DNA from 3 places in the Shewanella sp. SP1S2-4 genome. Region 2 is predicted to be linked to each of the others. Evidence: predicted binding sites of a transcription regulator. Region 2 holds the regulator's gene; each other region holds the start of a gene.
What was found. The regulator LexA, encoded in region 2, represses DNA repair genes until DNA is damaged. The targets are predictions, from matches to a motif close to TACTGTATNNNNATACAGTA.
Positions count from the first base shown of each region.

Region 1: a site for LexA is predicted at 1,641-1,660, ahead of Q4Q52_RS09365 (DNA topoisomerase III). Genes of this name have one in related genera too.
Region 3: a site for LexA is predicted at 2,902-2,921, ahead of dinB (DNA polymerase IV). Genes of this name have one in related genera too.

Region 1 is NZ_JAUOET010000007.1:94,952-99,406, reverse strand. Features, by position in the region: gene purF (amidophosphoribosyltransferase) at 1-1,020, shown strand, start outside; gene Q4Q52_RS09370 (hypothetical protein) at 1,219-1,506, opposite strand; gene Q4Q52_RS09365 (DNA topoisomerase III) at 1,673-3,790, shown strand; gene Q4Q52_RS09360 (alpha/beta fold hydrolase) at 4,260-4,455, opposite strand, start outside.
Region 2 is NZ_JAUOET010000005.1:145,538-149,992, reverse strand. Features, by position in the region: gene plsB (glycerol-3-phosphate 1-O-acyltransferase PlsB) at 1-1,687, opposite strand, end outside; gene lexA (transcriptional repressor LexA) at 1,848-2,468, shown strand; gene Q4Q52_RS07715 (cell division inhibitor SulA) at 2,465-2,977, shown strand; gene coxB (cytochrome c oxidase subunit II) at 3,380-4,455, shown strand, end outside.
Region 3 is NZ_JAUOET010000027.1:17,649-22,103, reverse strand. Features, by position in the region: gene bfr (bacterioferritin) at 1-455, shown strand, start outside; gene Q4Q52_RS18510 (methyl-accepting chemotaxis protein) at 752-2,755, shown strand; gene dinB (DNA polymerase IV) at 2,945-4,021, shown strand; gene Q4Q52_RS18500 (LysR family transcriptional regulator) at 4,065-4,455, opposite strand, start outside.

The DNA.
Region 1 (4,455 bases), on a different contig from region 2:
TACGCGGTTGTTGCCATGATCATTGGTCAAGGCCTAGTCGCGTTCCGTGACCCATTTGGTATTCGTCCTCTGGTGTTAGGTAAGCACGAAACGCCAACGGGTACTGAATATATGGTCGCTTCTGAAAGCGTGGCACTCGATGCCGTCGGTTTTGAAGTGATGCGTGATGTGGCGCCAGGTGAAGCGATTTACGTGTCAATTGATGGTCAGCTGTATACCCGTCAATGTGCAGCAGAACCTAGCTACGCCCCTTGTATCTTCGAATTCGTTTATTTTGCCCGTCCAGATTCGACGATCGATAAAGTGTCTGTTTATGCCAGTCGCGTAAACATGGGCGCTAAGCTTGGCGAGAAGATTAAGAAAGAATGGTACGATCACGATATCGATGTGGTGATCCCTATTCCTGAAACCTCTTGCGATATCGCGCTGGAAATTGCTCGTTGCATGGACTTACCATACCGCCAAGGTTTTGTGAAAAATCGTTATATTGGCCGTACTTTTATCATGCCGGGTCAACAGGAACGTAAGAAGTCAGTGCGTCGTAAATTGAATGCGATTAACACTGAATTCAAAGGCAAAAATGTCTTGCTGGTGGACGACTCTATCGTTCGCGGTACGACGTCAGAGCAAATCATCGAAATGGCCCGTGAAGCGGGAGCCAAGAAAGTGTACTTTGCCTCTGCAGCGCCGGAAATTCGTTTCCCGAACGTGTACGGTATCGATATGCCAACGTCAAACGAGTTGATCGCCCATGGCCGTGATGCCGATGAAATCGCCAAGTTAATTGGTGCTGATGGCATTATTTTCCAAGACTTACCTGATTTAATCGAAGCAGTAAGAATGGAAAATCCAGCGATTAAGCGTTTCGAAACCTCTGTTTTCGATGGTCATTACATCACTAACGATGTAGATCAAGCGTATTTAGATCACTTGACGCAACTGCGTAATGACGATGCTAAAGCGGATCGCAATAAAGATATCGGTACTAACTTAGAACTGCATAACGTCTGTCACCCATAAGGTGAAACGTTAGGCGGATAAAAAGCCAGTGATGCCAGTGATAATGTCACTGGCTTTTTTTTATGGATTTTTATGAATTGGTAACCGCCACTTGGGAAAGGTGCCGCGATTGGGGGAGGGGAAACTTCTATGAGTGTTTGCTGTTCTCGACATCCGCATGCGAGGCTGCTGATCTTTTCTGCCATAGGTTTGCCGTGTTTATCCCCAGATCCACAGCAGCATCCACACCCCGAATAAGCTGCTTAAGCTATGGCGGGTGACTTGGTGTTTTAGCAGTAGCGATAAACTCACCGCAATGGGCATTACTAGCATGAATCCCCAAGCTAAAGGCATGTTGATGATTTTCATTTGTCCCAGCCAAGTGCTGGTGAGCATGCTTATCGCGAGTAACATCAGGCTATGAAATAGCAGTAACTGATTGAATCTTAATATCAATGCTGGACTGATTGTCATCGCCTGCCGCGCATTTATTGCAAACTGTCTCATAGCCACTCCTCTAAAATTTAGTGCATTCTAGTAGTTGTTGAGAACTATTCGCAATTGAATTTACACTTTAGCTTTGGTATTTAAGCTCGGTTTGTCACAGAAATTTGCACTCAACGGGCGTTTGGGCTAAATTATACTGTAATTATATCCAGTGCTTGGTGTTTGTATGATCCTCTATATCGCTGAAAAACCTAGCCTAGGGCGGGCCATTGCCGATGTATTGCCTAAACCCCATAAAAAAGGCGATGGATTTATCGAAGCCGCCAATGGCGATTGCGTGTCTTGGTGCGTAGGTCACTTGCTCGAACAAGCAGAACCTGATGCCTATAATCCCGAATTTAAGTCGTGGAAATTCGAGCACTTGCCAATAGTGCCGGACAAGTGGCAACTAAAACCTAAGGCCGCAACTCGCAGCCAACTCACAGTGCTGAAACGATTAGTCAAACAAGCTAACACGCTGGTTAATGCAGGCGATCCCGATCGTGAAGGGCAATTACTCGTGGATGAAGTGATTGCCTATCTTGGCGTGAGGGGTGACAAGTTACATCAAACTCAGCGTTTACTGATCAGCGACTTAAACCCACAAGCCGTAAAACGGGCGCTAACGCAGCTACGCAGTAATCGCGAGTTTATTCCTTTGTCCACATCGGCTTTAGCCCGTAGTCGTGCCGATTGGCTCTACGGCATGAATATGACCCGCGCGTACACTATCCAAGGTAAAAAGGTTGGTTATCAAGGCGTATTGTCCGTCGGGCGAGTGCAAACGCCTTTACTCGGGCTAGTGGTGCGCCGTGATGAAGAGATTGCCAATTTTCAATCTAAACCTTTCTATGAAGTGCTAGCGCATTTGGCGACCGAAAAGCAGGAAACCTTCAGCGCTAAGTGGCAACCCAGCGAAGCTTGTCAGCCGTATATGGACGAAGAAGGGCGAGTACTAGCCAGAGGGTTAGCGCAAAATGTGGTGAGTCGCATCAGTGATAAACCTGCCTTAGTGACTCAATTAGTGGCTAAGGACAAGAAACAGAATCCGCCTTTGCCCTACAGCTTATCCGCGTTGCAAATTGATGCGGCAAAACGGTTTGGCATGAGTGCTAAGGATGTGCTCGATACCTGCCAGAGTTTGTATGAACGCCATAAACTCATTACTTATCCCCGCTCCGACAGCCGTTATTTGCCCGTCGAGCAACATAGCCTAGCGCCGTCGGTTCTTAAGGCGATTAGCGGTGGTGCCGCTGAGTTACTGCAAGGCGCCGATGCCCCCGATCCACGGCTTAAATCCAAGGCATGGGATGATAAAAAAGTGGATGCCCACCACGCCATTGTTCCTACCGAGAAGACAGCTAACTTATCCAGCTTGAGTCAGCGTGAGAGGCAGTTATATCTTCATGTTGCCCGCCAGTACTTAGCCCAGTTTTATCCGGCCTATTGTTACAGTGAAACCACAGTACAAGTGACAATTGAGGGCGGCTTATTTAATACCAAGGCGCGTCAGGATAAATCTCTTGGCTGGAAGCAGCTCTTTGCCCGCCAAGAGCCAAATGGCAGTAAGGCGAGTGGCAACAAGTCGACGGAGGAAAATGCGGGTAAGGATGATGAGGAGAATGACGAGTTTATCGGCCAATTACCGCCTCTGAAACTAGGGCAGGCTTTGCATTGTACTCGAGGCGAGTTACTTGAGAAAAATACTCAGCCGCCAAAGGCCTTTACCGATGCCACTTTACTTGGTGCTATGACGGGGATTAGCCGTTACGTAACCGACCCTGAGATCCGTAAAATTCTTAAAGAAACCGATGGCTTAGGTACTGAAGCCACCCGTGCAGGCATTATTGAACTACTGTTTAAACGCGGTTTTTTACAACGCTTAGGTAAATCTATCGTTTCGACGGATGTGGGTAAGGGATTAATTAACAGCCTGCCTGCGAGTGCAACAACGCCAGACATGACTGCCCTTTGGGAAGCAAGCTTGAACGGTATTTGTCATAAAGAAACCTCCTATCAAGCCTTTATGCAACCGTTGCTCGGCACTTTATCCACGCTTATTCAAAACGCAGGAGCGCAACTGCCCACCGCGCTTAATGGTTTAAAAGGCCAAGGTTATCGTAAAACGGCTGGGAATAAATCCGGTTATCGCAAGTCGCCTTACCGTAAAGCCTCTAGCTCTGCAAAACGCACTGGCACGGCAAGTACCGCTAAAACAAGTACAACGACAAGTAGCAGTGCGAAAAAGTCGATTGCGAGTTCAGGGACTCGGAGTCGAACACGCAAAGTGGCGGCTGAGGTTTGATAGGCACGAGTGTCATTGGTTTTAGGGGCATTTCCGGCCATTAATACCAATCGTATTAAATATCTGTTCATTCAGCGGGAGTTTAACGCGCTTTAGACAAGGCGAACGCTGAAGGCATAGTGGTGCTCTGTCGAAAGCTTTGAACGCAGTATAAAGCGCGTTGAAACCCGCCCTTCGGGAGCCACACAGGCATCCCACTCCGGTGTTGCATTGACTTAAAAGGGAATAACCATTTCTGCGTCAATGCGCCTTGGATTGAGATGCCTGTGAGGCTCTGAACTGATTAGATATTTAATGTGATTGGTATAACAATGGCGCGAAATAGCCCTAAATTTTGGCAAAAAAAAGAGTAAACCAAAACGGTTTACTCATACGGAAATAGGTCGTTGAAACTTGCCAAAATCACTCAATAGATGAGGAGCAGGTTTATAATGTCAGCGTTAACTTAATTAGCCCTTAAAATTAACCTTTATCTTAAGGTATCGCCTCGGTTTAAGCTGATGAGCTTATCCAGTATGTGCTCACCATCCATGCGAATGCCGTTGTGTTCATATTCTGACGTTAGCCAATACTTTAGCCTGCCGACCTGTTGCGCGGTTTCTAGGCTGTATTGCATCTCGACAAACATATCTTCACTGTAAATGGCTGCGGCAACGGGGACGCGG
Region 2 (4,455 bases):
GCACTTTTTTGAGTAGGGTCAGATACAAATCAAGCTGACGCTCCAGCAGACTACGTTCTAAGGCGTTTTGATCTGTCGCCAGCAAAACTAAGCTGGTCAAAGTCACTGAACTCGCGGCTGCGGCATCATTGATACGCGTCATCACCCGATTAGCCAGCACGTTTACCGCTGGCGTTAACCAACTTGGTTTCTGCTCGGGATCATCGGCCAACTCAGCACGCCAGTTTGGCGCACGCTCATTTAAGAAATTTTGCAGGGTAATAGGCTCGCCAAAATTCACGTAACCTTGGCCAAAATTACCTAATTTGCGAATGGCACCGAACACCTGCCACACAGATTCTTTTTTCTTTTTCTTACCGCTTAACTCTTTATGGTAAGTCGCTACTTCCATCACATGGTCATAGCCTAAATACACAGGCACAAGTGTGACAGGACGTTCAATACCGCGCAGTACGCTGTTCATCGTCATGGCGATCATGCCAGTTTTGGGCGCCAATAGACGACCGGTACGTGAGCGGCCGCCTTCGGAGAAATATTCCACCGAATAACCTTTAGCAAACAGTTGATCTAAATACTCACGGAATACTGCGGTATACAGCTTGTTGCCATTAAAACTACGGCGGATAAAGAAGGCACCACCGCGACGGAACATAGGTCCAGCGGGCCAGAAGTTGAGGTTAATACCTGCGGCAATGTGCGGCGGAACCATACCTTGATAGTACAAAATATACGATAACAGCAGGTAATCCATGTGACTGCGATGGCAAGGCACATAAACAATCTCGTGACCATCGTGGTGCAACTGGCGAACTTGCTCGGCACCCTTGATATTGATCCCGCTGTAAAGCTTGTTCCATAACCAAGTTAAGAAACGCTCGGCAATACGCACTAAACTATCTGAGTAATCTGCAGCGATTTCATCGAGATACTCAATGGCTGTCTCGCGCGCTTGGGTCTCTGAAATCTTCTTACTGACGGCTTCTTCTTGAATCGCTTTACGCAACGATTCAGATTTGAGCAACGAATGAAACAGTGCTTGGCGGTTTGGCAGCACAGGCCCTGTCATCACCTTGCGTTGACGACGGAAATGCACCCGCGCGACCCGCGCTAACTTATGGGCAATCCCCATGTCGGTGCCATGCTCGTCGGCCATATAACGCAGGGATACCGCATTCGAAAACTGCACGAAGTTATGTCGACCTAAGAATAGAATCATCAAGCATTTGCGCAGCCAAGTCGGGTTTTCCCGCTCAAACACAGCCGCCTTCATAGTGTCATCTTCTTTCCCTGGTGTGCGGCCCCAATACAGGCTCACGGGTACCAATTGAATGTCTAATTCAGGGCGCTCCTTATGCACGGCTAACAAACGCATAAAGCATTCGAGGAAAGGCTCGTTACCGGCACGCTCGCCAAACAGCGGCTTACGCCCCTGGAGGCAGACAACCCGAGGCGCAATCACACCATTCGCCACTAAGGGCTCATAGGGGCTCGGTAGTCCTAACTTAGCCGTTATTTCACTCAGGGCAGCGATGTCACTCAGCGATTCCGTTTTCATCACATAAGCAAGGGGTCTGGAGGCATCCAGATTCAGATCGGCAAAGGGATCCTGAGGCACAACAATAGTGTGCACTAAGTGTTTTTGGATCCAGCGTAATGATTTCAACCAAAGAGAGTCGTGTTTAGGCATTATTCTTATGCAATTAAGTACGTTTACTAGCCCGGTAGAATACCAGACTATGGGTAATATTCGCTAATTCTCTCCAACATAGCTAAAAAGTGGTTAATACTTGCGCTGCAAATAATACTGTATATACTAACAGTAACTGTATAGAAAAACAGGAAACACCATGAGACCTTTGACGCCACGCCAAGCTGAAATTTTAGAGCTAATTAAACGAAATATTGCCGATACTGGCATGCCACCCACTCGGGCAGAAATCGCGACCCGTTTAGGTTTTAAGAGCGCCAATGCGGCTGAAGAGCATCTTAAAGCGTTGGCGAAAAAGGGCTGCATTGAGATCATGCCAGGCACATCGCGGGGCATTCGCCTACCTGCGGAAGTCGAAGATTTAACTGAAACAGGTTTACCACTTATCGGTCAAGTGGCTGCTGGCGAACCTATTCTTGCCCAAGAACATGTCGAACAGTACTACCAAGTCGACCCGAGCATGTTCCATCCCGCCGCCGATTTCTTACTGCGGGTTAAAGGCGACAGCATGAAGAATATCGGCATTCTCGAAGGAGATTTGCTGGCTGTTCATAAAGTACAACAAGCTAGAAATGGTCAAGTGGTTGTCGCTAGAGTCGACGACGATGTCACTGTTAAACGTTTCGAAAAAAAAGGCAATGTGGTCTATCTACACGCCGAAAATGAAGACTATTCCCCGATAAAAGTGGATTTAGGCTATCAAAGTTTAACAATTGAAGGACTCGCCGTCGGTGTGATCCGTAATGGAGATTGGCTATGAACAAACTACTTGGCAATGCACCCCGCCATCCGGGCTTGTGGCTCGATGAAGTCCGTGATGCCGACTATGACTGGCACCACGCACCTATCGCCTGCATGCCAACTAAGACTCAAGGCCGCCAAGAATTAATCCATCTGAGTGCGCAACTCGCCCAGTTAAGCCAACAGGGCCGTTGGTTAGTGCTCATCAACCCACCGAGTATTGGCTACAAACAAATGCTCGCCAATGCAGGCGTGCGTATGGACAGAGTCTTGCTGGTGCACGCGAAAGATGAAGTGGAAACCCTGTGGGCAATGGAAAAAGCCTTAACAAGTGGTACGTCCAGTGCGGTTATTACCTGGACCCAATCATTGGATGCACGCGATAATCGTCGCCTGCAAATTGTCGCTAAAAGTGCCCGCGCCATGGGCATAGTGCTAGAAGACGTAAACAGTCACTTACATGGCGACGTACGCATTGAGCAAGGTAGCCTCTTCGGCCAACAATCTTTTTTTAGTGCTGTACATTAAATATTCATTTAATTTTTTACCTTGAAAGCCGCCTCGCCTATGAATGTGAGGCTTTTTTTTGGCAATTTTTCAGACAATTAGATAAATAAGTGATCTTGATCAATATTTAAACAGCAAGTATGGTTGGTTTAGTCGGCGATGATATATCGCCGCCCGTGGCAAATAAATCGAGCCGTAATCGAGTTCAAAATGCCACTAAAAATAGAGAACAGATTTATTTCAGTCGTATGTGCCAGCGTGGCTAATACCAGCAGTAATAATACTTAATTAAAAGTAACAGCCGCCAACGCACGTTGAAGTCAAAAAAGCTTTTTTGGGAACTGAAGAGTTTGCATAGAGTTGAGACTTACTGTGTTGCTCTTCTTTGTAGTTGCTATTCGCAATTGGCAGAGGAGAAGTCTTGTGAAGCAATTGTTGTATTGTTTACTCGTGGTGTTATTCGCACCACCGTTGGCCGCCGCGGACATGCGGTTCAACATGACCCCTGGCGTAACCGAGATCAGTGGCAAGGTTTATCACTTGCACATGACCATCTTGTATATCTGCTGCGCCATTGGCCTTGTGGTCTTTGGCGTGATGATTTACGCCATGATCAACCACAGAAAATCCAAAGGCGCTGTCGCGTCCCACTTTCACGAAAGCACTAAAGTTGAAATCGCTTGGACGATTCTGCCATTTATCATTTTGATCTTAATGGCGATTCCTGCGACAAAAACCTTAATTGCGATGGAAGATCCCAGCGACGCCGATCTGACCGTTAAAGTCACGGGTTCCCAATGGAAATGGCATTACAGCTATTTCGATCAAGACATTGATTTTTACAGCATACTCGCAACCCCTAGAGCACAAATCGACGGTACCGAAACCAAGGGTGAACACTACCTATTGGAGGTCGATAAGCCGCTCGTTCTGCCGATAAATCGCAAAATCCGCTTTTTGATGACCTCTGAAGATGTCATCCATTCATGGTGGGTACCTGCTTTTGCCGTGAAGAAAGATGCCAACCCAGGATTTATCAATGAGGCTTGGACTCGCATCGACAAACCCGGTATTTACCGTGGTCAATGCGCCGAACTTTGCGGTAAAGACCATGGTTTTATGCCGATCGTAGTGCAAGCCATACCCGAAGCCGAGTTTGAAGCTTGGGTGACGGAGCAGAAACAAGCCGCAGGCGCGGCGGCAGAAGCCGCTCAAGCCGCTTTATCACAGACCCTTAGCAAAGATGATCTGATGACCCAAGGTGAGCAAGTTTACCTCGGGCACTGCGCAGCCTGCCACCAGCCCAATGGCGAGGGGTTACAAGGCGTATTCCCACACCTCAAAGGCAGTCCGATAGCAACGGGACCGCTCAGCGGCCACCTTGAAATTGTGCTCAACGGTAAAACGGGTACGGCTATGCAAGCCTTTAGTAAGCAATTGACTGCACAAGAAATTGCCGCTGTGATTACCTATGAGCGTAATGCTTGGGGCAATAATAC
Region 3 (4,455 bases), on a different contig from region 2:
AAGACGTCATCGATGCGTTAAATCGACTCCTAACGGGAGAACTCTCGGCAATGGATCAATATTTTGTCCATGCCCATATGTACGAAGATTGGGGCTTGAATGAACTCTATGAGCGCATCGCCCATGAGTCTGATGATGAAAAAGCCCATGCGGCCAAATTAGTACAGCGTATTTTATTCCTCGAAGGAACGCCTAATGTTGCCGCCCGTGAGGCGTTGAACATAGGTAAAGATGTGGAAGAGATGCTGCGTAATGATCTCGCCTACGAGTACAAGGTCGCAGATGATTTGCGCCAAGTGATTGCCCTGTGCGAGCAGAAGCAAGATTACCAAACCCGCGAGATCCTCGAAGTGTTACTCGATGATACTGAGTCTGACCACATGTATTGGCTCGAAAAACAACTCGGGCTGATCGACCGTGTTGGGCTACAAAACTACCTACAAACTAAGATGTAATCACTAAATCGAGATCAGCGGGAGTGTCTCGCTGATCCTATTTCTACCGCTTCTTATTTATCCAATCTGTATATAGTCTATCTGACTGTAAAACTCTGCCTCTACAAACTCATCCTCTGCAAAATATCTTAAATTTAGCGAATCCTGTTATAAAGCCAATATCCTTTCTTTACAAATACTTATTTACGTTTTTTATGGCGATTTCATCTGTTGTTAACAGGTAAAAATTGTTACCGTGTAAAACTATTTTTGCGAGCCATATTGTTAACTTGTTGGCCAGCCAGACGGGAAGATTGATGGGATATATGAAACGTTCTCTAAGTTTGCAGTTAGTGGTGACTATCGTTGGAGCGCTTGCTGTACTGCTTACCTTAGTCGCCGCTTTGTTGGTAACGAAAGAAAGTGATAACACGCGAAAGCAAGTCGATGCGGATATTTCGGCGTTAGTTGCCTTAAAAGCCAATGAGATCAGCGGCTACTTTATTGCTAAGGGCCAAGTGATCCATTCAGTATTTGCCGAGCCGGGTTTAGTCAAATGGTTTACTCAGTATCACGCCCGTGGCAGTCATCTCGCGGCTGATCGCCAGTATCAAGACATTATTGCTTACTTTAAGTCTTTCTCCGATCGGGATAGCGATGTTAAGTCTGTGTTTTTTGGCTCGGCCAATACCTTCGAGTACTTTGACCTTAATGGCCGCTTCGATGGCGACCCAGATTACTACACCAACAAACGACCTTGGTGGCAGGAGGCGATTGACCAGCGTGGCTTGTTTGTTGGCGATCCTGCGGTCGATGCGAACGATGGTTCAATTTCTGCCACGGTTAAAACCCCTGTTTATGCTGCCAATGGTGAGCTGATTGGGATCGGCGGCATGGATATCTTGATTGATACTATTGGTAAATCCCTGCTGGCACCGATCAAATACCGTGACTTTGGCCAAGCTTTCTTGATGACAGACGAAGGCAAGTTGGTGTATTTCCCTGGTTTTTCAGAACGTTTCCCGCCGGGTTCTTTGGCGAATCAAGTGGATACTCAGTTTAAGGATACCTCAGGGTTTTCGGCATTAAGACAACAGATGCAAAGGGAAGCGCAAGGGTTTGCTAACGTTACTTTTAATGGCGTGCCCCAACGGGTGAGCTTTGTGACTGTGGGCGGCGATTATCCCAAACAAAAGTGGCACTTAGCCTTTATGTTGCCTCACGAAGTGATTGAAGCACCAGTGACCGCTGCGTTCTGGAATGCCAGTATGGTTGCCATAGGCATCATGCTGCTAATGGGCGTGACGGTATGGTTGATGTTGCTACCCTTTAGACGTCAACTCGCTAAGTTATTGGATGCGATGGAAGATATCGCCGAAGGTGACAGTGATTTATCAAAACGTATTCTAATGGATCGAGAAGATGAGTTAGGCAAACTTGGCGATGCTTTTAACCGCTTTGCCGAGAAAGTGCAGCATATGTTGTTGGATACGCGCAGCTTAACCCAAGAGGTAGGCACGGGTGTTGTCGATGCGCGGCAGATCTGCGACTTAGCCGTGTCGTCGGTCTCATCGCAGAAGCAGCAGATAGATACGGTTGCTACCGCCGCAACGCAAATGGCGCAAACCAGTCAAGAAATGGCTGTCAGTGCCCAGCGTGCCAATGATTTTGCCCAGAAGGCGCAAACTCAAGCCCACGATGGTACACAGATTGTTTCCCGTGCGACCGAAGGGATGAAAGCGCTGTCGCAGCAAGTGATCGCCGCGGCGAAAGTGATTAAACACTTACGCAATAGCTCAGAGCAAATCGGTGAAGTTTTGAGCGTGATCCGTAACATTGCCGAACAAACTAATCTATTGGCATTGAATGCGGCAATTGAAGCGGCGCGTGCGGGTGAGCAAGGTCGTGGCTTTGCTGTGGTGGCCGACGAAGTGCGCACGTTGGCATCGCGTACCCAAGATTCTACCGCTAACATTCAAGGCATTATTCAAACCTTGCAACAAAGCGCATTGCAGGCTGAGCAAGTGATGGAATCGGGCGTTGAGCAAGCGAAAGCGGGGCAAGAGCTAACGACTCAGGTCGAAGCGGCACTGAATGATATTGCGACGGCGATTATGTCAATCCAACAGCAAACGGTTGAAATAACCGTAGCAATCGATCAGCAAGCCGTGGCAGCCGAGGAAGTGGCGCTCAATGTCGATAATGTGCGGGGGTTGTCGGATCAGTCTTTGCTGTCGAGTCAGGACTTGTCGCAAAGCTTGCAAGGGTTTGAGGATATGACTCGGGCACTTACTCGCAATATCGGCCAATTTAAGATTTAAGCCTAAGTTGGTCAGTGAACTATTTGCTCACTGACCATCAGCTCAATCACGGCATCACTCATAGTGCACTCACAAAAGGAGCTTAGGCTTCTTTTAATTTTAGGTTTCCCGCCCGATCCCCGCTAAATTGATGATGAACACTTGATTACTGTTTTTATATACAGTATTTTGGCGTTGGAGGAATTCAACGTGCGAAAAATTATTCACATCGATATGGACTGCTATTTTGCGGCAGTGGAAATGCGCGACTTTCCCGAATACCGTGGCAAGCCTTTAGCTGTGGGCGGCAGCAGCGATCGTCGTGGTGTTATCAGCACTTGCAGTTACGAAGCGCGTAAATTCGGTGTGCGTTCGGCGATGGCGACCGCCTATGCCTTTAAGTTGTGTCCCGATCTCATTTTGGTTCCTGGGCGGATGCAGGTTTATAAAGATGTGTCGCTGCAAATTCGTGAAATCTTCTCCCGTTATACCCAATTGATTGAGCCGTTGTCCTTAGATGAAGCCTATTTAGACGTGAGTGAGTGCCAACAATATAAGGGCTCGGCGACCTTGATTGCGCAGGCCATTCGCCGCGATATCTTAGCCGAAACGGGGTTAACCGCTTCGGCTGGCATAGCACCAGTGAAGTTTTTAGCTAAGGTTGCCTCGGATCTGAATAAGCCAAATGGCCAATATGTGATTACCCCAGAGACACTCCCTGATTTTGTTAAAACCTTATCGCTACGTAAAATTCCCGGTGTTGGCAAAGTCACCGCCGAAAAGCTCTCCTCGCTTGGGCTCAATACCTGTGGTGATGTGCAAGCCTACTCTAAACCTGAGTTATTGGCGCGATTCGGAAAATTTGGTGGCGTCTTGATTGAGCGTTCCCAAGGCATCGATGAGCGGGGCATTTCCGCCGACAGGGAGCGTAAATCAGTGGGTGTTGAAACTACGCTGGCAAAGGATATTTATAGCCTAGAGCAGTGCCAACAAGTGATGCCGGGATTGATCCAAGAATTAGCCCTACGTTTGAGCCGCAGCGCTAAAGAGCGCAAAATTCACAAGCAAGTGGTCAAGCTCAAGTTTAATGATTTCAAGCAAACCACCATTGAGCATCGTAGTGATGAAGTCTCGATTGTGATGTTTTATGATCTACTCGCACAGGCGATGGCAAGGCAAGAGGGGCGCGGCATTCGTCTATTGGGTATTTCGGTAGGACTCGCCGATTCTATCCTCGCAGTGCCCGAAATCCCAAATGCCCAGACTCAGCTTGATTTAGCGCTCTAGCTGTTTACTGAGTCGATACGCCGCAGACTCACGCCTGAATGGCTCAATAAGCCTCGGGTGGATTTGCCAACATAAAATCAATTAACAGTCTGACCCGTAAGGGCAGGTTGTCCCGATCGCGATACATCAAGTAGGCTGTGCGCGGAATACCTTGCCATTCTGGCAGTATTTGAACGAGCTTGCCGCTTTGTATCTGTTCACTCGCCATGCTGATGGGTAATAGTCCAATACCGAGCCCCGCCACTACAGCCTGACTGGCGATCGCCATATCATCGACGGCTAATTTGATGTTACCTCTTGGCTCAAACTCGACATTTTGCCCAGTGCTTTTGTGCTGTAAACGCCACGTTTTTGTGGGCTTAGCGATGATAACCGGATGCAGATCCAGTTCTTCTATGGATTGCAGTGTATGCCACTGGATTGCCGGTGTGCTG